DNA from 2 places in the Aestuariimicrobium sp. Y1814 genome. Region 1 is predicted to be linked to the other one. Evidence: riboswitches for the same ligand, from Rfam matches in the RefSeq annotation. Region 1 holds a riboswitch; the other holds the start of a gene.
The links. Region 1 has a riboswitch for cobalamin ahead of ACQE3C_RS11860 (FG-GAP-like repeat-containing protein). Riboswitches for the same ligand answer to the same signal wherever they lie in the genome.
Positions count from the first base shown of each region.

Region 2: it holds a riboswitch for cobalamin, as region 1 does, so the genes downstream of both, ACQE3C_RS13115 (hypothetical protein) here and ACQE3C_RS11860 (FG-GAP-like repeat-containing protein) in region 1, are expected to answer to the same signal.

Region 1 is NZ_JBNJRW010000010.1:55,034-69,477, reverse strand. It holds gene ACQE3C_RS11900 (Gfo/Idh/MocA family protein) at 1-139, shown strand, start outside; gene ACQE3C_RS11895 (S8 family serine peptidase) at 285-2,978, shown strand; gene cobT (nicotinate-nucleotide--dimethylbenzimidazole phosphoribosyltransferase) at 3,193-4,818, shown strand; gene cobS (adenosylcobinamide-GDP ribazoletransferase) at 4,815-5,624, shown strand; gene ACQE3C_RS11880 (2'-5' RNA ligase family protein) at 5,550-6,248, opposite strand; gene ACQE3C_RS11875 (GNAT family N-acetyltransferase) at 6,281-6,568, shown strand; gene ACQE3C_RS11870 (hypothetical protein) at 6,645-7,577, opposite strand; gene ileS (isoleucine--tRNA ligase) at 7,776-10,982, opposite strand; gene ACQE3C_RS11860 (FG-GAP-like repeat-containing protein) at 11,264-12,511, opposite strand; cobalamin riboswitch at 12,510-12,702, opposite strand; partial or broken gene ACQE3C_RS11855 (NAD-dependent epimerase/dehydratase family protein) at 12,888-13,370, opposite strand; gene ACQE3C_RS11850 (FAD-dependent oxidoreductase) at 13,464-14,444, shown strand, end outside.
Region 2 is NZ_JBNJRW010000012.1:53,963-68,406, reverse strand. It holds gene ACQE3C_RS13120 (cation-translocating P-type ATPase) at 1-449, opposite strand, end outside; cobalamin riboswitch at 581-798, shown strand; gene ACQE3C_RS13115 (hypothetical protein) at 934-2,112, shown strand; gene ACQE3C_RS13110 (MFS transporter) at 2,298-3,641, opposite strand; gene ACQE3C_RS13105 (ArsR/SmtB family transcription factor) at 3,638-4,222, opposite strand; gene ACQE3C_RS13100 (undecaprenyl-diphosphate phosphatase) at 4,407-5,243, opposite strand; gene ACQE3C_RS13095 (hypothetical protein) at 5,310-5,651, opposite strand; gene ACQE3C_RS13090 (SPFH domain-containing protein) at 5,629-6,429, opposite strand; gene ACQE3C_RS13085 (hypothetical protein) at 6,417-7,115, opposite strand; gene ACQE3C_RS13080 (nitric-oxide reductase large subunit) at 7,119-9,479, opposite strand; gene ACQE3C_RS13075 (LysM peptidoglycan-binding domain-containing protein) at 9,691-12,309, opposite strand; gene ACQE3C_RS13070 (TadE/TadG family type IV pilus assembly protein) at 12,306-12,821, opposite strand; gene ACQE3C_RS13065 (TadE/TadG family type IV pilus assembly protein) at 12,818-13,213, opposite strand; gene ACQE3C_RS13060 (hypothetical protein) at 13,277-13,492, opposite strand; gene ACQE3C_RS13055 (type II secretion system F family protein) at 13,555-14,444, opposite strand, start outside.

The sequences.
Region 1 (14,444 bases):
CAACCGCTGCCTGCGCGCCGGGCTGGCCGAGAGCGAGTTCATGACCCTGGACGACACCCTCGAGGTGATGAAGCTGATGCAGCAGGTCATTGACCAGCTCGGGGTGCCGGTGAGCGAGAACGACGACCCGCTGGGCTGATCGTGCTGGGCTGATCGTGCTGGGCTGATTGTCCGGGGGTTCCTGAGAGGTTGCCGAGAGATTCTTTGCCCAATCCGCCCGCGGGACTCTTGACCTAGGTAACTTCTCCTTCACTTCCAGCTCTCAAGTGAAGGAATCCCCCGTCATGACCAGACCATCCCCTCGTCTGTCGCTGCGGCTTGCAGCCGGCGCTGCGGCTGCGGCGATGTTGTGCGCGAGCCTGGGCACCCCGGCCCAGGCCGACACCAACCTCGGAAAACTGTCCGACTACGTCAAGAACCTCAAGTCCGAGGCGGGCACCAGCGCCGTCCCCAACAAGTGGTTCGTCCAGGTGTCCGGTGCCCCCACCGATGACGGCGGCAACGCCGCCACGGCCCGGAACAACCGCGACTCGGTGATCCGCAACGCCAAGAGCCGCGGCCTGAAGATCGAGGTGACCCGTCAGTACGACACCTCGTTCAACGGCCTGACCATCAACGCCTCCGACGCCTCGGTTGCTGAACTGCTCAGCATCCCCGGCGTCGAGAAGGTCTTCCCCGTCGTGCAGGTGCATCGTCCGGTCGTCAAGGGTGGCGGCACCGAGCCGAACATGGTCGCCGCGCTGAACCTGTCGGGCGCCTCGGTCGCGCAGAACGAGCTCGGCCTGACCGGCCAGGGCATCAAGATCGGCATCCTCGACACCGGCATCGACATCGACCACCCCGACTTCGGCGGCAACGGGACGAACGGCTCAACCCGGTTCCCGACCAAGAAGGTCACCCACGGCTACGACTTCGTCGGGGACGACTACGACGCCTCGGTGCCCGGCGCCCGCCCGGTGCCCGACCAGAACCCCGATGACTGCGAGGGCCACGGCACCCACGTCGCCGGTATCGCCTCCGCCGATGGCAACACCGCTGCCAACGGCATCAAGGGCGTCGCCCCCAAGGCCACCCTGGGCGCCTACCGCGTCTTCGGCTGCGAGGGTTCCACCGATTCGGACATCATCCTCGCCGCGCTGGAGCAGGCCGGCAAGGACAAGATGAACGTGGTCAACATGTCGCTCGGCTTCTCGTACATGAGCTGGCCCGACTACCCGACCGCCCAGGCCGCCGACCGGCTGCACAAGAAGGGCGTCGTGGTCGTCGCCTCGGCCGGCAACGAGGGCGCCGGTGGCCTGTTCTCCACCGGTGCACCCAGCGTGGCGAACACCGCCATCAGCGTGGCGAGCTTCGAGAACTCCCTGATCACCCAGAACGTGTTCCGCACCTCCGACGGGCGGACGACCGGCTACGTCAACGCGTCGGGTGCACCGATTGCCCCGAAGTCGGGCACGTTGACGCTCAACGTGCCCAACCCGCTGCTCGCCTGCGCCCCGCTGCCACCTGTGGCCCGCGACACGGTGCTGCTGATCCAGCGCGGCACCTGCAGCTTCCATGAGAAGGCCCTGGCCGCCCAGCAGGCCGGTGCGGCTGCCGTGGTGTTGTTCAACAACGCCCCCGGCACCATCAACCCGACCGTCGAAGGGGACAGGCCCATCACCATTCCCGTGGTGATGATCTCGCAGGCTGACGGCGAGGCCCTGGCGGCTGCTGCCGGCGCCGGCAATGTCACCCTGACCTGGACCGCGGATGTCGCCTCGACGCCCAACGCCGAGGCCGGCCTGATCTCGGACTTCTCGAGCTGGGGCCTGGCGGCCGACCTGACCCTGAAGCCTGACCTGGGTGCCCCCGGCGGCAACATCTGGTCGACCGTGCCGCTCGAGAAGGGTGGCCACGCCTCCAACTCGGGCACCTCCATGTCGGCCCCGCACGTTGCCGGTGTCGTCGCCCTGCTGCTGCAGGCTCGTCCCGATCTGAGGAAGAAGCCGACCGAGGTGCGCGAACTGCTGCAGAACACCGCCACCCCGGCGACCTTCAGCGACATCCCCGGCGCCGGCACCGAGCTGGTGGCCCGTCAGGGCGCTGGCATGGTCAACATCCTGCGGGCGGCCACCACCCGCCAGTCGGTGACCCCGGGCAAGATCAGCCTGGGTGAGGCCGGCAAGCGGCCGGTGACCACCACCCTGACCATCGAGAACGATGCACCCTTCGCGGTGACCTACACCATCAGCAACCACGACGCCATCGGTGCCATCGTGCCGTCGAACCCGGAGTTCTACCTCGCCCCGGCCACGTTCTCGACCAACAAGACCACGGTCAAGGTCAAGGCGCGCGGGTCGGCCAAGGTCAAGGTGACCATCTCTGCCCCCGAGGGAGCACCGGATGGCTACATCTACGGCGGCTACGTCACCATCACCGGTGACAATGGTTCGACGCTGCGGGTGCCCTACGCGGGCATGGCCGGCGACTACCAGGCCGTGCAGGCGATGGATCCGTTCGGCCTGTGCTACCTCGACGGTGACACCTACCGCGCCGCCGCCCCGGGCCACAACTTCACCATGCAGGGCACCAACATCCCCTACGTGCTGTTCCACCTGGAGTACCCGGTGCAGCAGATGGAGCTGTGGGCCTACAAGGCCAACGCTGACGGTTCCAAGGGAGCCCTGCTCAGCCCGCAGGCCGTGGTCCAGACCGGCAATGCCGGGCGTGACAACAGCTACTCCGGCCTCGGCTGGGATGGCACCTACCGGGTGAACAAGAAGAAGAACAGCCCGGTGGCCAATGCCCCTGCGGGGTCCTACATCCTCGAGGTGAAGGTGCTGAAGGCGCTCGGCAATGCCAAGGACGCCTCCCACTGGGAGAGCTTCTCGACCGTTCCGTTCACCATCGGCAGCGCCGGCAAGGTTGACCCGAGCAGCACCAAGGTTGACCTGAAGGTTGACCCGAACGCGAAGGCGGTGGTCAAGCCGCGCAGCTGATCGCCACCCCCTCCTCAACCGCCGGGCGCCGGTGGTGGGACCCCAGCCAGGGCCCACCGCCGGCGCCCGTGGCGTGTCTGCGGCCGCGGTCAGCCCAGCAGTGTGCATCGACTGGGCTCGGACCGGCTCCGGTGGCGGGTTCGGGCCCGGTCGATGCATATTGCTGGGTGCATGCAAGGATCAAGGGGTGCTCAGCGACGACCAGATTCTGCAGATGACCCTCAAGGCGATCACTCCCGCGAGCGCCGCGGCGGTGGCCCGGGCGGCCGAACTGCACACCCAGCTGACCAAACCACCCGGCAGCCTCGGTGTGCTCGAGGGGCTCGGCGGGAAACTGGCCGGCATCGCGGATGCCTGCCCGCCGCCACTGCCCACCCCCGCAACGATCGGTGTGTTCGCCGGTGACCACGGGGTCTGCGCGCAGGGTGTCACCCCCTGGCCGCAGGAGGTGACCGTGCAGATGCTGATGAACATGGCCCAGGGTGGGGCCGCCATCAACGTGCTGGCCCGCCAGCTGGGGGCACGGGTGGTCATCACCGATGTGGGGGTGGCCACCGACCACCCCGCCCATGACGCCATCCGCGACGGCAATGTCCGTCGGGGCACGGCCGATTTCACGGTGGGGCCGGCGATGACACTCGACCAGGCCCGTTCAGCGGTCGCCATCGGCATCCGGACCGCCGAACAGGCCATCAGCGAGGGGGCCCGCTGTCTGTTGACCGGCGAGATGGGCATCGGCAACACCACCCCCAGCAGCGCCCTGGTCGCGGTGTTCACCGGAACCGACCCAGCGGCGGTGATCGGCCGGGGCGCCGGCGCCGACGAGGCCATGGTCGCCACCAAGACCCGGGTGGTGACCGAGGCGCTGGCGCTGCACCAGCCGGACCCGGCCGACCCACTGGCCGTACTGGCGGCCATCGGCGGGTTGGAGCATGCGGCCCTGGCCGGGTTCATCCTGGCCGGTGCCGCGCACCGGGTGCCGGTGGTGCTCGACGGGCTGATCGCCTGTTCGGCCGCCTGTGCCGCCGTGGCCTGGTCGCCGAGCGTGCGCGACTACCTCGTCTCGGGGCATGCCGGCGCCGAACCGGGCATCACGGTGGCCCTGGCCCACCTGGGCCTGCAGCCGCTGGTCGACCTCGGCCTGCGCCTGGGTGAGGGCACCGGTGCGGTGCTGGCGCTGCCGCTGGTCGAGGCCGCCGCCCGGGTGATGCACGAGATGGCCACCTTCTCCTCTGCCGGGGTCTCGGGTGGGGGCGAGGGCCCCGCCCACACTGCTGCCCCAGCGGCAGCAGTGCCGAGCGAGCGCCCCAAGACCACCCTCGTCCTCGGCGGCGCCCGGTCGGGGAAGTCGCACTGGGCCGAGCAGCAGCTGGCCGACGCCCCGGCCGTGGACTACGTCGCCACCTCCCAACCGCGACCCGAGGACCCCGAGTGGGTGGCCCGCGTCCAGGCCCACCGCAATCGTCGTCCCCAGCACTGGCAGACCATCGAAACCCTCGACCTGGTCGACGTGCTCGCCCGCCCCGGCCGGGTGCCCGTGCTGGTCGACTGCCTGACCCTGTGGCTCACCCACCAGTTCGACGCCCTGGGCGCCTGGGACCGGCCCGAACCCGAGTGGCGCCCGGCCCTCGACCGGGCACTCGACGCGCTCGTCGAGGCCGTCGCCGACACCGGCCGCCGGGTGCTGCTGGTCAGCAACGAGGTCGGGTCGGGGGTGGTGCCGCCCACCCCCAGCGGGCGCCTGTTCCAGGACGAACTCGGACGACTCAACTCCCGGGTGGCGGCCCGGTGCGACCACGTGGTGCTGTGCACCGCCGGCATCCCCCAGCAGCTGAAATGAGCAACCGCGAACCCAACCCGCTGCACGCGGCGCTCGGGTTGTTCACCACCATCCCGGTGCCGCCCATTGCCGAGGTGACCCCACGCACCGCCCGCCGCGCCATGACTGCCTTCCCGGTGGTCGGGCTGCTGCTCGGCCTGCCCGCCGCAGCGGTGCTGGCCCTGGCCGACTGGCTCGGCCTGCCGTGGCTCGGGGCCGTGCTCGCCATCGCCGTGCTGGCCTGGTTCACCGGCGGACTGCACCTCGACGGCGTCGCCGACACCGCCGACGGCCTGGCGTCCCGCAGGGACGCCGAGGCCGCACTGGCGATCATGAAACGCTCCGACATCGGGCCGATGGGGGTGATCACCCTGCTGCTGGTGCTGCTCGGTGACATCGCCGCCCTGGTCGGCCTGGCCGGGCTCAGCAGCAGCGTGCTGCTGGCACCGGCCGCGCTGGTGGTGGCGGCGACCACCGGCCGGGTGGGGGTGGTCTGGGGTGCCACCACCGGTGGCCCCACTGCCCGCCCGGGTGGGTTCGGGGCCCTGTTCGCCGACGCCGGCAGCGTGCCGACCGCACTGGCCCACTCGGTGGCGTTGACCCTGCTCGCCGCCGCGCTCGGGTGGTTGACCGGCGGGCTGAGCGCCGCCCTGGTGCTGCCCGCAGCCGTCATCGCCGCCCACGTGGTCGCACACTTCTGGCAGCGGCACCTGATGGCCCGGCTGGGCGGTCACACCGGCGACACCTTCGGGTCACTGGTGGAGCTGACCCAGGTCGCGGTGCTGGTCACCGCCGCCCTGGGGCTCGGGCTTGCCACCAGGCTCTGAGGACGCCAGCACACCGCCGGCAGCGGGTGTGAACTCCCCCGTGGTCAGGTCGAACCGCCCCTCCAACGCCAACGGGCCGGAGATGTCGTCGGTGTCATAGCGCAGCAACGCCAACTCCCGCACCACCCACTGCCCCGACCAGGCCAGGCCGGCCAACTGCGCACGCACGTCGTCCAGTCGAACCCGGTGGGCATACTGGCCCACGGTCAGGTGTGGCCGGTAGGTCATCGACCCGTCGTCCCCGGGGCTCGGCAGGGCCTCGTGGGCCCGGTGCAGCCAATCGGCGCCCAGGGCCAGGTAGGGCACCATCGGGAAGGTGTCCCAGCCCTGCGCCACCACGGTGACCGGGCCGTCGGCCAGACCTCGAAGGCACGCCAGGTCAGCAGCCAGGGCCGCACCGTCATAGCCCGCCAACCCGGGGGCGGCCATCAACCCCGCATACCGGACGGTGATGTGCGGCTGGCGGCGGTAGTCGGGCAGCAGCAGCCCACCCAACCGGCGCCTCGCCACATCCGTCAACCCGCCTGCCGGGTCACCCAGCTCACAGGCCCACACCAGCGCATGGGGTCGTCCGCCGTGCCAGCCGGGGTCGACCGGCAGGTGGGGGATCGTCCACTCGTCCACCCCGGCAGGCTACCGGGGACTACCGTGGACCCATGAGTGAGCACAACCAGTCCATCGTCCGCGACGACGCGCGCCACCGCTACATCCTCAGCGCCGACGGCGTCGAGGCCGGCTACATCGAGTTCCACGAGGCCGACGGGGTCATCGACATGCCCCACACGATCGTGGACGAAGCCTTCGGTGGCCGCGGCTACGGCAAGGACCTGGCCAGGTTCGCCTTCGACGACGCCCGGGAGCGCGGCCTGAAGGTGAAGCCGACCTGCCCCTTCCTGGACCGGTTCATGCAGAAGACCCCGGAGTACCAGGACCTGCGCGCCTGAATACTGCTGCCTGCCTCAGTTCGGTGCGTTGCCCCGCATCGAACTGAGGCAGGGATGCACAACCCGGGCAAGGGGTTCAGCCGGCCGCACGGGGACGACCCGCCGCGACCTGGAATGCCGCCAGGACCCGTGCCTCCAACCTCCGCGGGTGCGCCACCTCCTCCTTGCCCCAGCGGGCGAACACCCAGCCCTCGGCCTCCATCCCCTCCTGCCGACGCTTCTCACGGCGGACGACATCGGCCGGGGCCTCACCGGGACGCGCCAACCGGTCGTACTTGTCCTGGCCGTCGTACTCCCCGAGCACTCCCTGTTCCGGCCAGGCGAAGTCGGCCACGCCGAGCTGGGTGCCGAACGAGTCGCGCACGACGTACTGCTGCACCGGCATCGGCAGGGACAGCCTCGAGAACGCCAGTCGGCTGAGGCTCTCCATGGGGCTCTCGGACCAGGCCGAGGCGAACTGCAGCACCAGCCGGGCCCGCTCGATCCCGTGTCGCCCGGCAAGCAGGTGAACAGCCCACCCGGTGGCCGCGTCGAAGGCTGCCAGTTCACGGGCGACCCGGGCATCCCAGCGGGCTCGTTCCCAGGCGATCAGGCCGGCGTTCAGCCCACACAGCCGCGCCAGGTCCACCACCGTGCGTGCCCGCGTGGTCACCCGCATCCCGTTGACCACGGCGATGTGTTCAGCCGGCAGTGGCGCGCTCCTGATGTGGCGAATGCCCCGCTTGCGGGAGCGTCCGTTCCCGTCCTGGACGGTCTGCACCAGCGCCGGGGGCCAACCGGCCAGCGGCAGTCCGTGGACCAGCGCCGCCGACTCCAGGGCGAGCACGTCGTCCGGTGAGCAGGCCGCGGCCATGGCCAGGTGCTGCACCACTCGGTCGTCCTTGCCCGGGTCCATCCGGGCATAGAAGCCGCGCGCCAGGTGCACCAGTTCGCCGGTCTTGAGGGCCGCTGCCAGTTCCCCGCGGGTGCACCCGGACGACAGCAGCGCTGCTGTGGTGAAGACCTCCATGCCGCCCAGCAAAGCCGATCAGGCCCGGCTGGACAATGGGACCCCGGCAAGCTGTGGATAACTCGACCGCCTGTCGACCGGCGGGCTGCTGGACCGCCAACGGCATCGTCCGGGGTGTCTGCACCGGTTGTGCATCGCTGCCTCAGTTCAACGCGGGGCAACCCGCCGAACTGAGGCAACGGCACCAGCACCACAGCATCAGGCCTTGGTGACCCGCACCGCCAGCCCCAGTTCCTCGTCACCGACCCAGCCGCCGCCGGTGGCCTCGGCCGCATCGACCCGCTCCACGGCAAGCGCCAGCACCTCATCGGCGATGCTCGCCTGGTTCGCGGTGAGCGCCTCGGCCAGGTCACCCTCTGCCGACCAGGACAGGGTGATCCGGTCGCTGATCTCGAAGCCGGCCTTCTTGCGGGCATCCTGCACAGCACGGACGACCTCGCGGGCCAGCCCGGCGCTGACCAGGGCCGGGGTGAGTTCCAGGTCGAGGGCGACGGTCTCACCCTGCTCGTTGACCACGCTCCAGCCCTCGCGGGGGCGTTCGCTCATGATCACCTCGTCGGCACTGACCTCGGTGCCGCCGTCGAAGGCGACCACAGCCCGGCCGTCCGCGGCCAGAGCGGCGGCGAGTTCGGCGGCATCGGCTGCGGCGATCGCGGCCGCCACCTGCGGGGTCTGCTTGCCGAACCGCTTGCCCAGCGCCCGGAAGTTGCCCTTGGCGGAGTAGTCGACCAGGTCACCGGCCGAAGCGAACGACTCGACGGCCTCGACGTTGAGCTCCTGCTTCAGTTCCTCGACCAGCGCGTCGTCCAGTTGGGCCAGCGCCTGTGAGGGCACCAGCAGGCGGGCGAGCGGCTGGCGGGTCTTCATCTTCGACTCCGCGCGGGCCGATCGTCCCAGTTCGACCAGGCGACGGGTGACGTCCATGGCCCGCCCGAGTTCCTCGTCCACCTGGGACTGGTCGACCTGCGGCCAGTCGGACAGGTGCACCGAGGCCGGGGCGCCGGGGTCGGTGGCGGCGACCAGGTCCTGCCAGACTCGTTCGGTGACGAACGGGGCCAGCGGGGCCATCAGCTGGGTCAGGGTGACCAGCGCGGTGTGCAGGGTCGACAGGGCACCGGCATCGCCGTCCCAGAACCGACGCCGGCTGCGGCGCACGTACCAGTTCGACAGGTCGTCGATGAACTCGCTGAGCAGCCCACCGGCAGTCTGGGTGTCGAAGTCCTCCAGCGCGGCGGTCACCTTCGCCACCAACTGCTGGACCGACGACGCGAGCCAGCGGTCCAGCACGTGGCTGGGCGCGGTCAGTTCGGCCGGGGACCAGTTGTTGGCGCGGGCGTACAGCGCGTGGAAGCTGACGCTGTTCCAGTAGGTCAGCATCACCTTGCGGACGACCTCCTGCAGCGCGGTGTCACCCACGCGGCGGGGGCTCCAGGGCGACCCGGACGACGCCATGAACCAGCGCACCGCGTCGGCTCCGTGCTGGTCCATCAAGGGGATCGGCAGCAGGATGTTGCCCAGGTGCTTGCTCATCTTGCGGCCGTCTTCGGCCAGGATGTGGCCCAGGCACAGCACGTTGCTGTACGAGCCCTGGTCGAAGACCAGCGTGCCGATCGCCATCAGGGTGTAGAACCAGCCGCGGGTCTGGTCGATCGCCTCGCAGATGAAGTCGGCCGGGTAGGCCTTCTGGAAGGCCTCGACCGACCCCTCGGCGTAGGGGTACCCCCACTGGGCGAACGGCATCGAGCCCGAGTCGAACCAGGCGTCGATCACCTCGGGCACGCGGCGGAAGGTGCCCTCGACCCCGGGCAGGGTGAAGGTGATGTCGTCGACGTAGGGGCGGTGCGGGTCGAGCGCGGACTGGTCGCCGCCGGTCAATTCGGACAGCTCGGCGCGTGAGCCGACGCAGACCAGGTGCGAGGGGTCGAGCTCGTTGCGCCAGATCGGCAGCGGGGTGCCCCAGTAGCGGTTGCGGCTCAGCGCCCAGTCGATGTTGTTCTCGAGCCAGTCGCCGTAGCGGCCGTGCTTGATGTTCTCGGGGTACCAGGTGGTCGCCTCGTTCTCACGCAGCAGGGCGTCCTTGACCTGGGTGGTGCGGATGTACCACGACGGCTGGGCGTAGTAGAGCAGCGCGGTGTGGCAGCGCCAGCAGTGCGGGTAGCTGTGCTCGTAGTCGAGGTGGCGGAACAGCCGGCCACGCTGCTCGAGGTCGACGAGCAGGTCGGCGTCGGCGGTCTTGAAGAACTTGCCGCCGACCAGGTCGAGGCCGGGTTCAAAGGTGCCGTCGGGGCGCACCGGGTTGACCATCGGCAGCCCGTAGCTGCGGCACACGGCCATGTCGTCGGCGCCGAAGGCGGGGGCCTGGTGCACCAGGCCGGTGCCGTCCTCGGTGGTCACGTAGTCGGCCAGCACGACGAAGTGCGACCGGGTGCCGGTCTCGGGTCGTCCGGCGGCCTCGGGGAACTCGACCAGGTCGAAGGGCCGGTCGTAGGTCCAGTTCTCGAGCTCGGAGCCCTGGTGGCGGGCCAGCTCACGCCAGGCCGGCTCACCTTCGGCGGGGGTGCCCAGCGCCTTGTCAACCAGCGGTTCGGCGACCACCAGCGACTCGGTGCCGTTGGTCATCACCACGTAGGTCACCTCGGGGTGGACAGCCACGGCGGTGTTCGAAACCAGCGTCCAGGGGGTGGTGGTCCAGACCAGCAGCGAGGCCTGGCCGGCGTACGGGCCGCTGGTCAGCGGCATCCGGACGTAGACCGACGGGTCGACGACGTCCTCATAGCCCTGGGCCAGTTCGTGGTCGCTGAGCGTGGTGCCGCAGCGCGGGCAGTAGGGGGCGACCCGGTAGTCCTCGACCAGCAGGCCCTTGTCGAAGACCTGCTTCAGTGCCCACCAGACCGACTCGACGTAGGACGGGTTCATCGTCCAGTAGGCGTCGTCCATGTTGACCCAGTACCCCATGCGGGTGGTCAGCTCGGCGAAGGCGTCGACGTGCCGGGTGACCGACTCACGGCACTGGGCATTGAACTCCTCGACACCGAAGGCCTCGATGTCGGGCTTGCCGTTGAACCCGAGTTCCTTCTCGACGGCCAGTTCGACGGGCAGGCCGTGGCAGTCCCAGCCGGCCTTGCGTTCGACGTGGTAGCCCTGCATCGTGCGGAAGCGCGGGAAGACGTCCTTGAAGACGCGGGCCTCGACGTGGTGGGTGCCCGGCTGGCCGTTGGCGGTCGGCGGGCCCTCGTAGAAGGTCCACGGCTCGGCGCCCCGGGTCTTGGCCAGGCTCGCCTCGAAGGTCTGGTTCTTGTCCCAGAACGTCAGGATGTCGTGGTCGAGCTCGGGGAAGGACACGTGTGCGGGCACGGCGTTGTACGTGCGCTCAGCGTTCGCGGGGGTGACGTTCTGGCTTGTCATGCGGCGGTTCCTTCAACACGGCGGGTTGGGTTGAAGGGACGAGGCGAGCCCCGCGGTACCACCCTTCGTTGGGGCCCGTGGGCCCCCACTCATTCGTCGCCGCAGCCGGTTCTAGTGGGGCGCTCCTACCCTGGGGCGGGAGGCCTGTTCTTCCGGCAGCTCCGGGGTGATGGCCCCATCAGTGCCGTGCGGACGTCAGTCATTGTAGGCGCCCCGGGCAACTCAGCGGAAATGCTGTGCCCGGGGCGCCGTCGGGATGGACCCGGAGGGGGTGGGAAGGGTCAGGCCATCAGGGTGTAGGCCTGGGTGCCGGTGGCGATCTGGCGCGGCAGGCTCCAGCTGCCGATCCGGTTCACGTAGGTGAACAGGGTGCCGTCATTGCGCTTGCCGACCAGGTCAGGGCGGCCGTCACCGGACAGGTCACCGGGGCTGAACGCGAGGGCGAAACCGTCCCAGCCGCGGCCGACCTGGCGGCCCGAGGCGATGTTGGCACCGGGGGCACCGGCGTACATCCACAAGGTGCCGTCGCCGCGGATCGCCAGCAGGTCGGAACGACCATCACCGGTGAAGTCGCCCACGCTGAGCAGCTGGGTCATCCCGTTCCAGTTCTTGCCGATGTGGGCGATGCCGGTCAGCCCGTTGGGGGTCATCACGTAGCGGAACAGGGCGCCGTCCGAGGCGCGGCGGGCCACCACGTACTGGGTGGACGACCCGTCGAGGCTGCCGACGGGGACGATCATGTCCATGCCACCCCAGTTCTGGCCGACCTTCTTCCAGCCGGACAGGTACCCGTTGCCGGTGGAACGGAACAGCCACAAGGAGTTGTCGTCGCCGCGGCGGGCCAGCAGGTCGCTGCGCCCGTCGCCGTCGACATCGGCAACCTGGGTGATGTAGGTCATCGCGCCCCAGCCGGCGCCGACCTGGCCGAGGTGGGTCAGCCCACCGGTGGTCGAACCGGCGAAGAACTGCAGGCGTCCCTGCCCGTCGATGGCGTAGATGTCGGCGACCCGGTCGCCGGTGTGGTCACCCAGCACCCGGGTGACCGGGGTCGAGATGCGCGGCGGCTCGAGCGGGTTCATCGGCCAGTCCGGGGCCGTGGCGGGGCCGGCGGTCCAGTCGACGTAGTGCCAGCCCTCGACGGTGCCGGGCTGCGGGGTGGACAGGGTGGCGCCGACTTCGGAGAAGGTCCAGTCGATGTCGGTACCGTCGACCTCGCCGTTCCAGTAGGACCAGAAGTGGTTGGCAGCCACCGGGTGGCCGTTGATGGACTCGATGAAGTCGGTGCCGGTGACGGTGAAGCCGGCGCTGATCAGGGCCGCTCGTCCGTTGGTGAACTCGGTGGCGCAGCCGCCGGCCTGCTTGCCGGTCTGGTCCTGGACGACCACCCAGACGTTGTCGGCGGCCAGGCACGCCTCGGCGGCCTGGGCGTTGGCGGGGGTGATGGGGGTCTCGGCCCGGGCAACGGTGCCCTGGGTCACGAGCAGGCTGGCGACAACCCCGAGCGCCAGCGCGAGACGACGAATCCGCATGGGATCTTTCCTTTCGACGGACCCACGCTCGCCGCAGGAAGCCCCATGGCCCCCACCCTCGACCGCGCGAGTCACCAGTGGTGGTGTCGAGGTTCGGTCCGGCTCTCACGGTTGCGGGTCAGCCCGGGGATTGCACCCGGTTCTCCGCTCGACCCCTGCACTCTAGCAGCAGCGTCTGTGGAGCGGCGGTCACGGGGCGCACCGTGTGCCCCACGGGCATATCGCGGCAGCGTTCCACTTCGATGGCGAGTTGGGAAGCGGGCAGGGCTGCGATCGGGGTGCCGTCATCCATCCGCTGCTGGACTGCCTCGGTGCGGTGCGGCAGCAACCACCGCGGGGCGAGGTCGTCCGGGGTCGGGAAGGCCAGCCGCAGGGAGGTGACCCGCACCGGGTGCTGGGCGGCGAAGTCGCGGCAGGCGACCTCGCTGAGGCGCTTGGTGAAGCCGTAGAAGTCGGTCGCGTCGCCGGGGCCGGAGGGGTCGACCGGCACCTGCCCGTAGCGGGCGAACACCGACATCGAACTGATGTGCACCATCGGCTTGTCCAGCAGCAGGCACTGTTCCAGGCAGGTCACCACCGAGCCGACGTTGACGCCGTAGGCCCGCGAGACCCGTTCGGGGTCGGCGCGTTGCTCGGGGGTGAAGGCCAGCACCACAGCCATGTGGACGACCAGGTCGGCGTCACGGATGGCCTCGTTGACCTGGCTGGCGGACAGCGCATTGACCTGCTGGTAGTGCGCCGGCTCGTGGTCACCGGCGGGGCCGGGCAACAGGTCGGCGACCAGCACCTCGTGGCCCCGGGCGCGCAGGGCGGGGACGAGAAACGCCCCGACGTGCCCGCCGCCACCGATGATCGTCATCCGCACAAGGTGCAGCGTTCCACGGTGCCGCCGCGGTGGGCAAGGGGGTGCCCGGTTTGCGGAACGGATACCCCCGGGGGTATCTTCGTCCCCATGAGCCCCACCCCAGCGACCAACCGGCCCACCCGCATCGTCATCGTCGGCGGCGTCGCCGGCGGCATGAGCTGCGCAGCCCGCGCCCGGCGACTCGACGAGACCGCCGAGATCGTCGTGCTCGAACGCGGCGAGCACGTGTCCTTCGCCAACTGCGGCCTGCCCTACTACGTCGGCGGTGAGATCACCGACCCGGCGGCCCTGCTGGTGCAGACCCCGGACTCGCTTCGGGCCGCGCTGAACCTCGACGTGCGCACCGGGCACGACGTGATCGGCCTCGACCCTGACACCAAGTCGGTCACCGTGGGCACCGCCGACGGTGAGCAGACCATTGACTACGACGCGCTGGTGCTCTCACCGGGGGCCCGGGCGGTGCGCCCACCGATCCCCGGCATCGACTCGCCGCGGGTGCGCACCCTGCGCACGGTCGACGATGCCCTGGCCCTGCGCGACGAGGTCACCGGTGGCGCCGTGCGGGCCGTGGTGCTCGGGGCCGGCTTCATCGGGCTGGAGGCGGCCGAGGCCCTGGCGCAGGCCGGCGTCGGCACCCACCTGGTCGAGCTCGCCCCCCACGTGCTGCCCCCGCTCGAGCCGGAGCTCGCGACCCTGGTCACCGCCGAACTGGATGAGCTCGGCATCACCACCCACGCCGGGATCGCGGCCACCGCCATCGAGACCGGTGACGACCACGATGTCGTCGTGCTGGCCGACGGCACCCGGCTGGCGGCTGACCTGGTCGTCCTGTCGGTCGGGGTGAAGCCCGACACCGAGGTCTTCGAGTCGTCCGGGCTCGCCTGCGAGCGCGGCGCCATCGTGGTCGACGAGCACGGTCGGACGAACCTGGACTCGGTCTGGGCGGTGGGGGACGCGACCGTGAGCACCTGCCCGGTCACCGGGGCCCGTCGTCCGGTGGCACTGGCCGGGCCCGCGAACCGGGCCGGGCGCCTGGTTGCCGACGACATCCTGCGCCCCGAAGCGGCG
Region 2 (14,444 bases), on a different contig from region 1:
GTGACCTGGGCCATCTTCTGCAGCGCGGCCACCGCATCGGCGGCCCTGGACTCCTGCACGTAACCGAGCACCGCGTTGGCGATGACGATGACCAGGATCACGATCGCGTCGACGGGCACCCCGTGGGCGCCCTCGGCGACCCAGGCGGCCAGCGAGATCACGATGGCGGCCAGCAGCAGGTAGATCAGCGGGTCCTGGAACTGGCGCAGCAGCTTCTTCCAACCCGGTTCGGGTGGGGCGCTGACCAGTTCGTTGGGGCCATGGCTGGCCAGTTGTGCAGCGGCCTTGTCGTCGGACAACCCGGCCTCGGCGTCCACCTCGAAGTGGGACAGGGCCGCCGCGGCCTCGGTCTGGGTCCAGTCGGTACCACGGGCGTCGGGGCCGGTGTCGTGACCGCGGGCCTCGGTCATGGGTTCGAGGGTGCCGGGGGCCGGGTGTGTGCTGGTCAACTCTCACCGCTCCTGCGCTCGCAAGACAAACTGCTCTGTGCTTCCACGGTACGCGGGCCATTCGAGAAGCGACCAAGTGTGGGAAACTTCGTCGCGGCCGGCCGCCCACCCCGGCGCGTCCGTGGCCCGCTACAGTGGGGACTGCAGCTGGTTCCCACACCTGCCGATCGCACGAGAAGCGGGTGGGGGAGACAACAGGGAACCCGGTGGGAATCCGGGACTGCCCCGCAGCGGTAAGTGGGAACGAACCCCGTCATCAAGCACTGGACCACACGGTCCGGGAAGCGACGGGCAGTAGGAAGCACGAATGCCCACGAGTCCGAAGACCTGCCAGCGCCCCACCGTCGGTGGGGGTCCGCGGCTCCGTGGGAGGGCCCGGGATCCGTGCGTCACGCCGGCCTGTGGGCAGGCGTTGGGCGCCAGACCCGATCGTCCCCGGTGGTGCGGAAGCATCCGGACTGCTTCACGAGGGACGACAGCATTCATGATCATCGAGGACTGGCAACTCCACCACCCCGCCACCGACCGGGCGCCCGGTGCGCCGGGCACCATCGGACTCAGCGACGAGTTCATGCAACGGGTGGCCGACGACCGCACCTGGTGCCTGTTCGACACCGGACGAGCCGCTGACCTGGCCGAGCTGGACGGCGCCGCGTTCGCTGAACGCTACGGGGAGTACGTCGCCCTGGCCGGCGCTGGACGAGTGGCCCACCGGCGCGTCGGTGCCAGGGACCACCTTGCCGACCTGGTGGGCCTGCTGCGCGCCGGGCGGGTCACGGCGCTGGTCTGGAAGGACGCCGTCGCCGGCCGTGACCTCGGCGGGGGAGTGCCGGGGTCCGAACCCGGGCGGCGCGGTGTGCTCAACGTGGCCCAGTTCCTGGCCGCTCCCGGCGTGGGTGTCGAGTGGGTCCGACTGGCCGGGGCGGTCCGACGGGCGGTCCGCCGGTTGGACGAGGGCGTCGACCTGGCCCCGGTCACCGATCCCGACCGGCGGTTGGCGCTGGGGGTGGCCGGCTTCGGTGACCTGGTCGAGGCCCTGGGGCTGGGCTACGGCTCGTCCGCTGCCCGGGTGCTGGCCGACCGGCTGCTCGAGTTCATCTCGTGGCATGCGATCGACGCCTCGGCGGACCTGGCCCGGGAGCGGGGCTCATTCGCCTCGGTCCACTCGTCCGGGTGGAGCCGGGGACTCGTGCCGATCGACACCCTCGACATGCTCGAGGGGCGCCGCGGCCTGGTGGCCGCCCGGCTCGACTGGGACCGGCTGCGGCTCAAGGTGGCGGGCGGCCTGCGCAACGCGGCCCTGCTCAGCATCAGCCCGGACGCCCCGGGGCTGGTGCCCGCCGGGACCAGCCCGGGGCTGCAGCCCGCTGGTGGGCAGGTGGCTTCGGTGGACGCCGTGCTGCAGGTGGTCGCCCGCGCCCAGAAGTGGGTCGACCAGACGATCAGCCACACGTTGACCGCTGACTGCAGCACCGCCACCTGGGTGGCCGCCTGCCTGCGCGGGTGGCGCCTGGGGCTGAAGACCGCCCCGGGCCCCGTCCGCGTCATGGACGACTGGGCGGTCGCCGAGCAGGTTGGCACGCAGGCAGCCGGCGCTCGGGTGGCTGCTGGGGTGGGTGCCGGGCGCGTGGTCACCGGGCCCTGGCAGCGGGCCACCGCCTGACTGGTGGGTTCCCCTGTGCTGCTGCCGTGGGGGCAGCAGTGCCGAGCCGGTCGTGGGCGGCTGGGATCGCTGCCGTGCCGCGCGGGCCTTAAGTGGCGGGTTTTCCTCCCCGGGAGCAGGAAAACCCGCCACCTAAGACGGTATCCATCCAGTGACGCCCTGGTTCTCGTCCAGTGAGTACGTGCTCAGCCGCTGACGGGCGCCTCCGCGGCGCTGCGGGCGTGGTCGATCCGGTCCTGGGTGAACCGGCGGGCGGCGAAGACCAGCACCGCCAGGTACAGGGCGCCGCCCACCACGAACGGGGCCCGCAGCGCCCACTCACGGCCCAGCCACGGTTGTGACCAGCTCACCAGCAGGCCTCCGACCAGGGTGCCGATCGAGATCGTGCCCCACCCGAAGAAGCGGTAGACCGAGTTCACCCTGCCCAGCAGGTGGTCGGGGATGATCCGTTGGCGCAGCGAGACGGTGATGACGTTCCAGACGACCACCATGGCGCCGGACAGCAGCTGCGCCAACCACACCAGGGCGGCCGACGACACCACGGCGGTGAACAACAGGGTCACCGCCATCACGGTGATCGACACCAGCAGGGCCCGGGCCTCCCCGAGCCGTGCGATGACCCGGTCGGCGAGGACCGACCCGATCACGGCACCGGCCGCCGCACCACTGAGCAGCACGCCGAACTTCCAGCCGTCGAACAGGCCGAGCACCTCCTGGGCGAACAGCACGAAGACCACACCGGCGAGCGAGCCGGCCAGGTTCATCACGCCCAGGGCCACCGCCAACGCCCGCAGCAGGTGGTGGCCCCACAGCCACCGGAACCCTTCGCTGATCTCGGCGCGGAAGTTGATCCGGCCCGACGCCGCACCCCCGGGCCGAAAGTTCCCCCGCAGCGAGAACACCAGCACCGCACAGGCAGCCAGCAGGCCCGCGTTGCCGATGAACGGCCAGGCCACCGACACCGCGACCAGCACCCCGGCCAGCGGGGGGCCGACGAACTGGTTCATGGTCGTTTCGGCGGCCCACAGGCGTCCGTTGGCCTTCTCCAGCAGTGAGCGGTCAACCACTGACGGCAGCAACGACTGGGCGGTGTTGTCGCGCACGACCTCGGCGCAACCGAGCAGCAGCGCACCGCCCACGAGTGCCCCGAGCAGCAGGTTCGCGTTCGGCGGAGGAGCGGCGCCGGCTGCCAACGCCTCGGGGGTGGGCAGGTCGTGTTGGTGGAACCACAACAGCAGCCCGAAGGCGGCGACGACCACGCAGCGCACCACGTCCATCGCCCCGACCAGCAGCCGTCGGTCGTAGCGGTCGCTGAGCACCCCGGCCGGCAGGGAGAACAACAGCCACGGCAGCCGCGAGGCCAGCCCGACCAGGGCGATGGCGGTGGGGTCGCGGGTCAGCGCCGAGGCCAGCCACACCACGGCGACCGCCATCAGGCCGTCGCCCAGGTTCGCCAGCGCCGAGGCCGAGAACAAGCGTGCGTAGTTGCCGCCCAGCCGCGGCGGGGCCTGGGGCGTGGTCTGTGTCATGCGTCGCCCGGTTCGTGCGAGGTGGTGCCCATGGCCGGACGATCGGTGGGGTAGAGGGCGAAGACCGCGCCGTAGGTGGTCTCGCCGCCACGGGGCTCGGCGGCGAACTCGACCAGCAGGTCGGCCAGGCGCCGGTGCCATTCGGCAGCCCGTTCGGCGGGGATGCGGGCGTAGCGCAGGCCCGCGCCGAAGACCTGGTCGGTGCCGTGGTCGGGCACCGCGGCCACCTCGGCGGCCGCGCGGGTGAGGATGCGGTGTTCATTGCCGACCGCCTCGCCGAGGCGCTGGTAGTAGAACGTGCGGGCGGTCCGGCCGTAGTACTTCGCCTCGAGCGCACGCACCTTTTCGGTGCGCACCACCCGGACGAGGCCGGCGTCGGCGAGCACCTTCAGGTGGTGGCCGATCGTCCCCTTCGGCTTGCCGAGGGCCTCAGCCAGGTCGGAGGTGGTCGCGGCACGTTCGAGCAGCAGGGTGACGATGTCGGTACGGGTCGGCTCGAACAGGGCCCGGTACTGCTGGGGCTCGGTCAGGTCGAGCGCCTCCGGCAGGTCATAGTCCGGCGATCCCGAATGGTCGGTCATGCCAGTATGGTCGGCGAATCCCGACGGTAAGTCAAGAGGAGCCCGGCGAGCTGCGACGCAGGGCTTCGCACTGCTCCCGTGGGGGCAGCAGTGCGGAGGCACACCGGCTCGTCCGATCACAGCACTGCGCACTGCTCCCGTGGGGGCAGCAGTGCGCAGTGACCGGGGACTGGGCGGGACCGGGCTATCCGGCGGCTGCCGGGACGGCGTCCAGGGTGCCGGTGAGCAGCAGGACGGCGAGCACCGCGGCGAGGATCAACCGGTAGATGACGAACGGCTTGAAGCTGTGGGTGCTGACGTACTTCAGCAGCCAGTGGATGACCGCGAGCCCGATCGCGAAGGCGATGATGGTCGCCACGATCAGCGGACCCCAGGCCAGTCGCGGGTCACCGGGCACGTCCTTGAGCTTGAACAGCCCCGACATGAACACCGCGGGGATGGCCAGCAGGAACGCGTAGCGGGCGGCGGCCTCACGCTTGTAGCCCATGGCCAGGCCGGCGGCGATGGTGCCGCCGCTGCGCGATACCCCGGGGATCAGGGCGGCGGCCTGCGCCAGGCCGTAGAGCAGGCCGTCCTTCAGGGTGAGCTGGTCGAGTGTCTTCTCGTTCTTCGCGAGCCGGTCGGCCAGGCCGATGACCAGGCCCACCCCGGCCAGCATGGCCACGGTCACCCACAGGTTGCGGAAGGTGTGGTCGATGTAGTCCTGCAGCAGCAGCCCGAGCACGCCGATCGGGATGGAGCCGAGGATGATCAGCCACCCCATCCGCGCATCGGGGTCGGACTTGTCGACCTTGCCGACCAGCGACAGGCACCAGTGCTTGATGATGCGCCAGATGTCCTTGGCGAAGTACAGCACCACGGCGGTCTCGGTGCCGAGCTGGGTGACGGCGGTGAAGGCCGACCCGGCGTCCCCCTCGAAGAACAGCTGCCCCGCGATCAGCAGGTGCGCACTGGAGGAGATCGGCAGGAACTCGGTGAGCCCCTGCAGGATTCCGAGGATGATCGCCTCTACCCAACCCATGTGTTTTCCTTGCCTGCCGACGACGTGCCGGGGTTCAGCCTATGCCGTGGCGGGCAACTGCGGTGACTACTCGGCGTTGGCGGCCTCCTGCCGGGCCGCCTCGCCGTGGGCGGCACGGCTGCGCTGGATCAGGCGCCAGGCGCCGACCAGGGCGATGGCCACGCCGATGCCACCGACGATCACCCCGGCGATCAGCCCGAGCTCGATCGGGTTGATCGCCCGGGAGCCGTCTCCTGGCCCGTAGGTGGTGCCGATCAGGAACCCGAACAGGGGTGCCAGCACAGCCAGGGCAGCACCGAGGATCAGTGTCCACACCCCGGGTGCCAGCGGCTCCAGCACCACCGGCCGCCCGGGCTTCGGCAGCGAGGGCTGGACGGCCACGGTCTCAGTGTTGTCGTGAGGAGTCATGATTCAGGCCTTTCGAGGGAAGGAACTGCTCGACCGAGTTGAGGAATGGCTTGACGATGTCCATCGGCAGCGGGAACACCACCGTCGAGTTCTGGTCGGCACCCAACTCGAGCAGGGTCTGCAGGTAGCGCAGCTGCAACGAGCCCGGTGCCTGGGCCAGGATGGCCGCGGCATCGCGCAGTTCCTCGGCGGCCTGCAGTTCGCCGTGGGCGCTGATCACCTTGGCGCGGCGTTCCCGCTCCGCCTCGGCCTCGCGGGCCATGGCCCGCTGCATCATTTCTGGAATCTCCACGTCCTTGATCTCGACCACCTCGACCTCGACGCCCCAGGGCTTGGTCTGCAACGCGATCGAGGTGCGCAGGTCTTCGTTGAGGTCGGAGCGGTGGGCCAGCAGGGTGTCCAGGTCGGCCCGGCCGACCACCGAGCGCAGCGTGGTCTGGGCGATCTGGGAGGTCGCGACGGCGTGGTTCTCCACCGCCATCACCGAGAGCACCGGGTCGACCACCTTGAACAGGACGACCGCGTTCACCCGGGCGGTCACGTTGTCCCTGGTGATCACCTCCTGCGGGGGAATGGTCAAGGTGATGGTGCGCAGTTCGACCCGCAACAGGGAGTCAACCCCGGGAATCCGCAGCACCAGGCCGGGCCCGAGCGGGCCGCGCAGCCGTCCGAAACGGAAGATCACCCCGCGTTCGTACTCCCGGATGATCCTGATGCAGGAGACGACCAGCGCCCCCAGGACCAGGACGGCGACGACGGTGATGATCAGGGCTTCCATCGTGAACTCCTCACGGGTAGCACCACCGGTTCCTCGACCGGCGGCGGGGCAACCTGGGGCCCGGCCAGACGGTCGGAGCGGTAGCGGGTGCGGCGGGCACGGGCCTTCAGCGCGAGCGCCAGTCGGTCGGCCTCGTTGTCATCGGCCGGGCGGAACAGCACCCCGGCGGGGTCGACCGGGCTGCGGCGCAGGTGCGACCACAGCGGCAGCGAGCCCAGCAGCACCAGGACGGTGGTGCCCAACAGCACCGCCACCTCCACCGACGAGGGCCCCGACAGGGCGGCTGCGACCGGCCAAGCGCAGGCCAGCACCGCCACGGTGCAGGCGATGCCGCGGTGGAACCGGGCAGATTCTGACGCCGGCCACGGGTCGACCTGGCGCTGGACTTCTCGTCCGCTGTCGGAGGTGGTGCAGGAGTCGCGCACCGGGCAGGCATTGCACACCGAGGGGGTGCTCCGGTAGCGCATCACCCGGTTCTCGGGATCGAAGGACTGTGGCCACAGCCACTGGTCCTCGGGGCAGACCCAGGCATCGTGGTCGGCGTGGTAGACGAAGCCGCCACGCTGGTTCTGCTCGACGGTGAGTGCCGCCCGCCGCGACATCTTGTCGATGCCGTGGGCCACCAGCAGCAGGGTCACGGCATAGCCGAGGGCGAACCAGGTGGTGGGCTCGAACTGGTCGAACACGGTTCAGTCCCCCAGGTCAGCGGAGACACCGGTGCGGTCGTGGCGGGCCTGCGGGTGCTCCTCGACGAACAGGGTCTCGGGTTCCAGCTCATGGGTGGTGGCCTTGATGCCGTGGCGCACCCCCAGCCAGGTGATCCACAGGAAGGGCAGGATGCCGCCGACCAGGAAGATCACGTCACCGGGCATCCGCAACCATTCCAGGATGGCGTTGCCGGGTTGGGCGATGTAGCCCAGGGTGCGTGCCTCAAAGTAGCCCTCGTTGACCGAGGACCACAGTTGCAGCACGCCCAGCGGCAACAGGGTGGCGAAGACCATCCAGGCCAGGCCGATGTTGAGCGACCAGAACGACCACTTCGCCAACCGGTCGGGCCATCGATCCGGGGGAATGATGTAGCGCAGCGCGAACAGGGCCAGGCCCACCGCGAGCATGCCGTAGACGCCCATCATGGCGCCGTGGGCATGGTTGGCGGTCAGCGCGGTACCGATCTGGTAGTAGGAGACGATCGGCAGGTTGATCAGGAACCCGAAGACTCCGGCCCCCACGAAGTTCCAGAAACCCACCGACACCAGGAACATGACCGCCCAGCGGTGCGGGAAGGGTGCGGTGCTGCGGGACTCCTGCCGGGAGCCCAGTTGCAGGAAGGTCCAGGCCTCGACGGTCAGGAAGGTCAGCGGAATGACCTCCAGGGCGGAGAAGAAGGCGCCCAGTGCCATGTGCTCGACCGGGGTGCCGGAGAAGTACAGGTGGTGCATGGTGCCCAGCACGCCACCGACCGAGTAGAGGATGACGTCGAGGAAGATGATCTGGATGGCGATCTTGCGCCGCACCACGCCCAGCATCACGAAGATGTAGGCGACCATCACGGTGGTGAACAGTTCCAGGAAGTCCTCCACCCACAGGTGGACCACCCAGAACCGCCAGAACTCGGCCACGGTCAGGTGGGTCTGGGTGCCGGCCAGCAGGCCCACGGCGTAGAAGCCGGGGATGGCCAGCCCGGAGTAGAAGAACAACCAGGGCATGTTGAACTTGCTCTCGGTCTTCAACCGCGAGCGGATGGCGCGAAAGACGATCGCGATCCACAGGAACAGCCCGATCACCAGCAGGGTTTGCCAGACCCGGGGCAGGTCGAGGTATTCCCATTGCTGGTCGAAGAAGGGGGAACCGGCGGCCCACTCGACCCCGAAGGTGCTCAGCGCGGTGCCGGTCAGGGTGCCCGCGACGACCAGGGCCAGCGCGACCAGCAGGCCGGTGGCCAGCCACGACTGACGCCTGGGTTCGCGACCGGAGATGATCGGGGCCAGGAAGATGCCCGCGGCCAGGAAGGAGGCCGCGGTCCACAGCAGCGACAACTGCACGTGCCAGGTACGGGCCAGGTTGAACGGCAGGAGCCTGGCCAGGTCGAGGCCGAAGAAGCTGCTCAGGTCGGCGCGGTAGTGCTCGATCGCCGCACCCAGGGTGGCCTGGATCAGGAACAGCAGCGCCACCACCAGGAAGAACCAGGAGGTCACCTTCTGGGAGGGAGTGATCTTCACCTCGCCGGGTTGCAGGAACTTCAGCGAGGGGGCCTCGTTGCCGTGCCAGCCGATCTTGCGGCTCCACCGGCCGTAGAGGGCGAACAGGGCACCCAGGCCTGCCAGCAGCGCCACCAGTGACATGCCCGACCAGACCAGGATGTCGGCGGTGGGGTGGTTGTCAACGCGCGGCTCGGGCGGCCAGTTGTTGGTGTAGGAGTAGCTGTGCCCGGGCCGTTCGGCCGCCGAGGCCCATGCCGTCCAGGCGAAGAAGGCGGTCAGGTCGTGGATCTGGGCCGGGTCGGTGATCACCTCGGGGATCAGCCCGTGCTTGGTGGTCGGTTCGCCGAAGAAGGTCGCGTAGTAGGAGCGGACGTGCTCGAAGGCGGCCACCTGCTCCTTGGTCAGGGTGAGGGTGCCGGAGGCCTCGTCGTAGCGGTTGGTGCGCATCATCACGACGGTGGCGGCCTCGGGGTCGCTCACCCCGCTGTTGCGCAGTTGCTCGGTGACGTGCAGGGTCGACAGGCGAAGGTACTCGGCGGTGTAGTCGGGGCCCAGGTAGCCGCCGTGGCCCATCACCGAGCCGTACTGCTGAAGCCCGCGGCGCAGGAAGATCTGTTGGCCATTGGTGATCTGGGCAGAGGTGTAGACGACCTCACCGGACTCGCTGACCACCTGCTCGGGTTGGGGCATGGAGTCCCCGTAGGTGCGATAGGCGAGGATGCCCATCACCAGGAAGCCGAAGACCAGGACCAGGGCCACGCCCTGGACCCACCCCTTGGAGATGGTGATCTTGGACGGATTGTCCGGGGTTCCGGTCTCGAGGCTGGTCTCGTCGGTGTGCTGGGCCATGGTCGTCCCCTGTCACTCGGCCCTGTTCATGGAGGGGGGAGGGGCCTGGAGGACAGCGTCGCTGGGCCCGTTCCGCGGGCGCCGACCAGGGCGCGTCGACACCTTGGCCGGGACGATAGCTGCGAAAACGCTGTAATTTCGCTGATCGACGCAATTCTCAGTGACGTGGCTCACAATTACGGGCGGGTCAGGACCAGCGCCCAGCTGGGTCTCAGGCGCGCTGGCTGCGGGGGCGTCCCTCCATGACCTCCTGCAGCAGTGCGACCGTCTCCTCATGCAGGTCAGAACCCACCAGGCGTGCCTGCCGGGTGACCTGCAGCACCATCCGTTCCACCTCGGGTCGGTTGCCGCTGAGGTGTTCGCAGCGGATCTTGATGCCCATCAGCAGTTCGTCCTCCGGCGCTGCCTGCAGCGCCCGGTGGGCTGCCCAGCGGGCGGTGTCGAGGTCGCCGACCTGCAGGGCCCGGTGGCCCAGCACCACGGCCATGTCACGGATGGTCGAGATCATGTCGCTGCGCATCTCTTCGGCCCAGTGCCACTGGCCGGGGGCGGCATCGGCCAGGGGGGCTCCCCGCACCATCGTCAGGGCATCGACCAGCACCTGGCTCGGGGCACGGTTCACCCCGCCGGCCAGCTTCAGCTGCAGCGCCTCCCAGTCGCTGGAGACCTCCGGGTGCAGGGTGATCCTGCCGGTGTAGGCCTCCGGCAGGAAGGCCTCGCCGTCGGCCGAGGCCCCCAGCCAGCGGCGCAGCCGACTCATGTTCGAGCGCCTGGTGGATTCGGCGACCATCAACTCAGTGCTCATCTGGGTGGAGCGGCGCCCCGGGTTCTCCAGGATCCAGGCGCAGTACTCGATCAGCTGCTTCGACGCTCGGGCGGGCTGCGGTCCCTGCGCGCCGACGAGCTGGATCGGGCCCAGCAGCAACAGCTTGGGTGTCTGGTGCACTGTGACTCCTTCGTCGTCGGGCAGCGGGGCTGCGGGGGGCAGGGTGGGGCGATCACGACTGATCAGCGGTGTTGGTGGGTCCACCCCCTCGGGTGGGTGGTACCACCACGGTGCCGGGGTGTCGGCGGCGGTGGTGGCGTCGTGGAGTTCGACCAACGCCCGGCGGGCGGGTTCGTCGAGCAGTTGGGGGACGAAACGTTGGCCGGTGGAACTGATCGTGCCGCTCCGTTCGGTCACCGTGATGGTCTCCCCGGCGCGGGCGGTCGCCTGCGCCACCACCGCGTGCATCTTGGGGTGGCGGGCCGCAACGAGTCGTCGCAGCCCTGCGGGCGGCAGTTCCTCACAGAACAGGTAGACCTCGCTGGGGCTGTCGTCATCGTCGGTGGCCCGGGCGTGGCGTTGCGCGGCGGTCTCGGACCAGCGGGCCAGCGCCTGCTCGGGGTTGCCGCTGACCTCCAGACCGGGGTGGTCGAAGGCGACCGCCCAGGCCAGGGGCTCGCTGACCACGGTGACGAGCACCTCGGACGACCAGTCGGCGCACATCAGGGAGGTGGCCATCCCACCCATCAGGTCGACGGCCGTGCTGGGTTCGGCGACCACGGCCGTGACCTGGTGGGCACCGAGGTCGACCAGCACGCTGCGACCGTCCTCGTCCTCACCGACCAGCACACTGGTCGGGCTGGGTGACAGCGGTTCGGCGCGGGCGGCCAGCCGGCCCAGGGCGGTGGCGAACCGGGTCGAGGTGGCGCCGGGGTGGGCGACCCGCAGGCCGGGGGCGCGGCCGGCCAGCTGGTGGCGTCGACGATTGGCGAGCCCGACCCCGATGCCGGCGGCCAGGGCGGCGGTGATGCCACCGGCCACCAGCCGCACGGGATCATCGGTGTGCAGAGGGTCGCTGGTCGCGACCGGTGCGTCGGTGGGGTTCTCCTCCGTCGGGGTGGGCGCGGCGTCGGGGGCCGAGGCCCGGGTGTCGACGCCGGGCCGCTCCGGGTCGTCGGCGGCGTCGGTCGCAGCGGTTCGTCCGGGCCGCTCGTCGGCGAGGGTGCGCAGCGTCGTCGGTGGTGTCGTGGTGACCTCGGCGACCAGCGGCGGGATCCTCAGCACCCAGCCGATCTCGATCTCGTCGGGGTCGCCGATCAGGTGCTGGTTGGCCCGCATGATCTCGGGCCACCGGTGCGGGTCACCGAGCCATTGGCCGGCCAGTGACCACAACGAGTCCCCGGCGGCCACCGTGACATAGCGGTCCCCGGTCCCGACCTCGGCGGCGGCATCCTCCTGGGCCGGCGGCGAGGTGGGGACGACCAGTTCCATGCCCGGGGTCAGGATGGCATCGCCCAGTCCCGGGTTCAGGTCGGCCAGCACGCGCCACTTCGACCCGTCGCCCAGCACGCTCGCGGCGACGGCCCACAGGTCCTCACCGGGCTGGACGACATGGACCGCGGTGGTCAGGGGACTCTTCTCAGTCCCCGGTTGTGCCTCGTCCGGGTCAGGTTTCGCGGCGGACTGGGCGCCGCTGCTGGCCGCGACCGTGGTTCCCACGGGCGGGGAACCGCCGTCGGCCTTCGCCAGGGTCATCGCCAGCACCGCGGCCACCAGTACCGAGGTCAGGGGGCGGATCCAGGCGCCCACGGCGGGCCTCCACCGCCACCGTCCCCGGGACAGGCCCGCGACCAGGTCGGTGAGCGACTCGAGCGTGGCCAGTGCCCAGCACAGCCAGCCGACGAGGGTGACCAGGCTGATCAGCAACGTGCCGTCATCGGGCGACAGCGGGTTCAGCACCCCCGAGAAGTCCAGTCGTCCGACGCGCACCAGCACCACCGGCGCGCCGATCCACAACGCCAGCAGGGCGACCAGTGCGAGCATGCCCTTGAGCACGCGAGTCATCGTTGCCTCTTCCGATAGGGGTCGAGCGGGGCGGTGCCCGTCGCCGAAACCTGCCGCCCGCCCGGTAATCCCGGCACCAGCAGGTCGGCGAAGGCCACCCGGCAGGTGATCGTCACGGCCACCTGGGCGTCGGCGCCGGCAGGCCGGCCGAACCCGGAAAGGTCCGCACTGACCCGTGGGTTGTCACAGGGCAGGGGATTGGAGCCGACCACCGCCTGGATGCGTCGGTTGGCCTCGGCGGTCGACCGGGCCTGGCTGGCGGCGCGCGCCGCCGCCCCGGCCACGTCGGTGACCTCGGCCCGGCCCTGCCACAGCCGGAACCCCGCCGTCATCACCCCGACCAGCAGCAGGACCAGCGGCACGATCACCACGGCCTCCACGGCCGGGCTCATGCCGCGGCTGCCCCGAGATGGTCCCGACCCCGCCCCGGTCCGGGAGTTGGTCACGGTCCGGGAGTTGCTCACGGTCCGGGACTTGGTCACGGTCCCGGAGTTGGTCAGCGTCGCGGTCATGGTTCCTCCAGCGGCATCACGGCGGTGCTGGTGACCCGGCCCTGGCCGAAGTCGAGGAACAGGTCGGCCGACCCGCTGACCGTGACGGTGGCCATCCCACCGGAACGCCGGGAGGTGACGGTGACATTGCGCAGGCCCGACCCGGTGGCCGAGCGCCGGGCCACCTCACCACCGGAGCCCACCGGGGCCTGGTACCAGGCCTCGGCCTCGGCGCCGGCCAGCGCCGCCGAGTTGGCGACCTGGCGGGCCTGCAGCACAGCGGCTGCCTGCACGACCCCGACGATCAGCAGCACCACCAGGGGTGTGAGCAGCGCCCACTGCACCGACTGGCTCAACCCCCGCTCCCGGTGGGGCCGACGGCGTGCGGCGAAGCTTCGTGCGCGCCGACTCATCGTCCGAACCTGCTCATCGTCGGGGCTGCTCATCGTTGGAGCTGGGTCATCGTGCCGACCTGGTCAGCGGGGCAGTTTCGACTGGACGTAGGCCGTGACCACCGTGATGACGATCCCGGCCACGGCCACCGCCCCGGCCAGCAGGATCGCGTTCTCGGTGGACTGCGACAGCCCACGCTCGCCACCCCGCCCGGGGCGGGTCGCAGGGCGGGGGCCGGCGATCAGGGTGGTGACGAGGGTGGTGACCAGCAGGCCGACGATGATGTTGAGGGTACGCATCGGGTTCCTTCGTGGTGAGGGGTGGGTCCCGGGGCCGAAGTCCGGCCACGGGAGGGGGTGGTTCAGCCGGACATCATCCGGAGCAGGGGAGGTGCGAGCAGGATCAGCCCGAACACCAGCGCCGGGATCACCATCCACACGGTGAGCGATTCGCTGACCTTCTGGGCCTCGATCTTCTGGGTCATCAGGTGGCTGTCGCGCAGTTCGCGGACCCGTGCCCGCAGCGCGCCACCGAGGGCCGCGCCCTGTTCGTCGAGGCGCATCACATCGGCGACATCGTGCAGCGGGGGCAGGTCAAGGCGGTCGGCCACCTCTTCGAGCCCCTGCCAGGCGGGTCGCTGTTCCAACCGGGCCCGCTCCAGCGCCTGCCGCAGTTGGACGAACAGGATGTTGTCCGACAGGGCGGCGGCACGGGTCAGGGCCAGCGTCGAGGACTGGTTCGCCAGCCGTTCCAGGGTGACCAGGTCGATGTAGGTGAACACGGCCTCACCGGCGGCCTCGTGCAGGTTGCCGCGGGACCGGGCCAGCAGCAGGTCGGGGACGAACCACCCCACCACCGCGCCGAGCAGCCCCCAGCCGGCCGAGGCGAACCCCAGCGGCAGGTCCATCAACCAGCCCAGCAGTGAGACCAGGCCGGGGGCCAGCGCCCCGATCAGGGCCATGACGAACTTCTCGGCCATGAAGTCGGCTCCGGTGCGGCCCTGCATCTGCAGCGTCGTCGCGGTGCGCCGGCTGACCGGCACCAGGTTCCACAGCCGCAGCCCCAGCCGGTCGAGCAGGCCGTCGTCCGGGTTGCCCGGCTCGACGATCAGGTTGCTCGGGCCGGCGCTCGGCGAAGTGCCCAGGACATCGGCCAGTCGGGGCGCGCGGCGGGTCAGGCCGACAACAACCGCCCAGAGCCCCAGCGCACACAGCGCCCCGCCCACCAGGGGCAGCAGGGAAGACCAGCGAA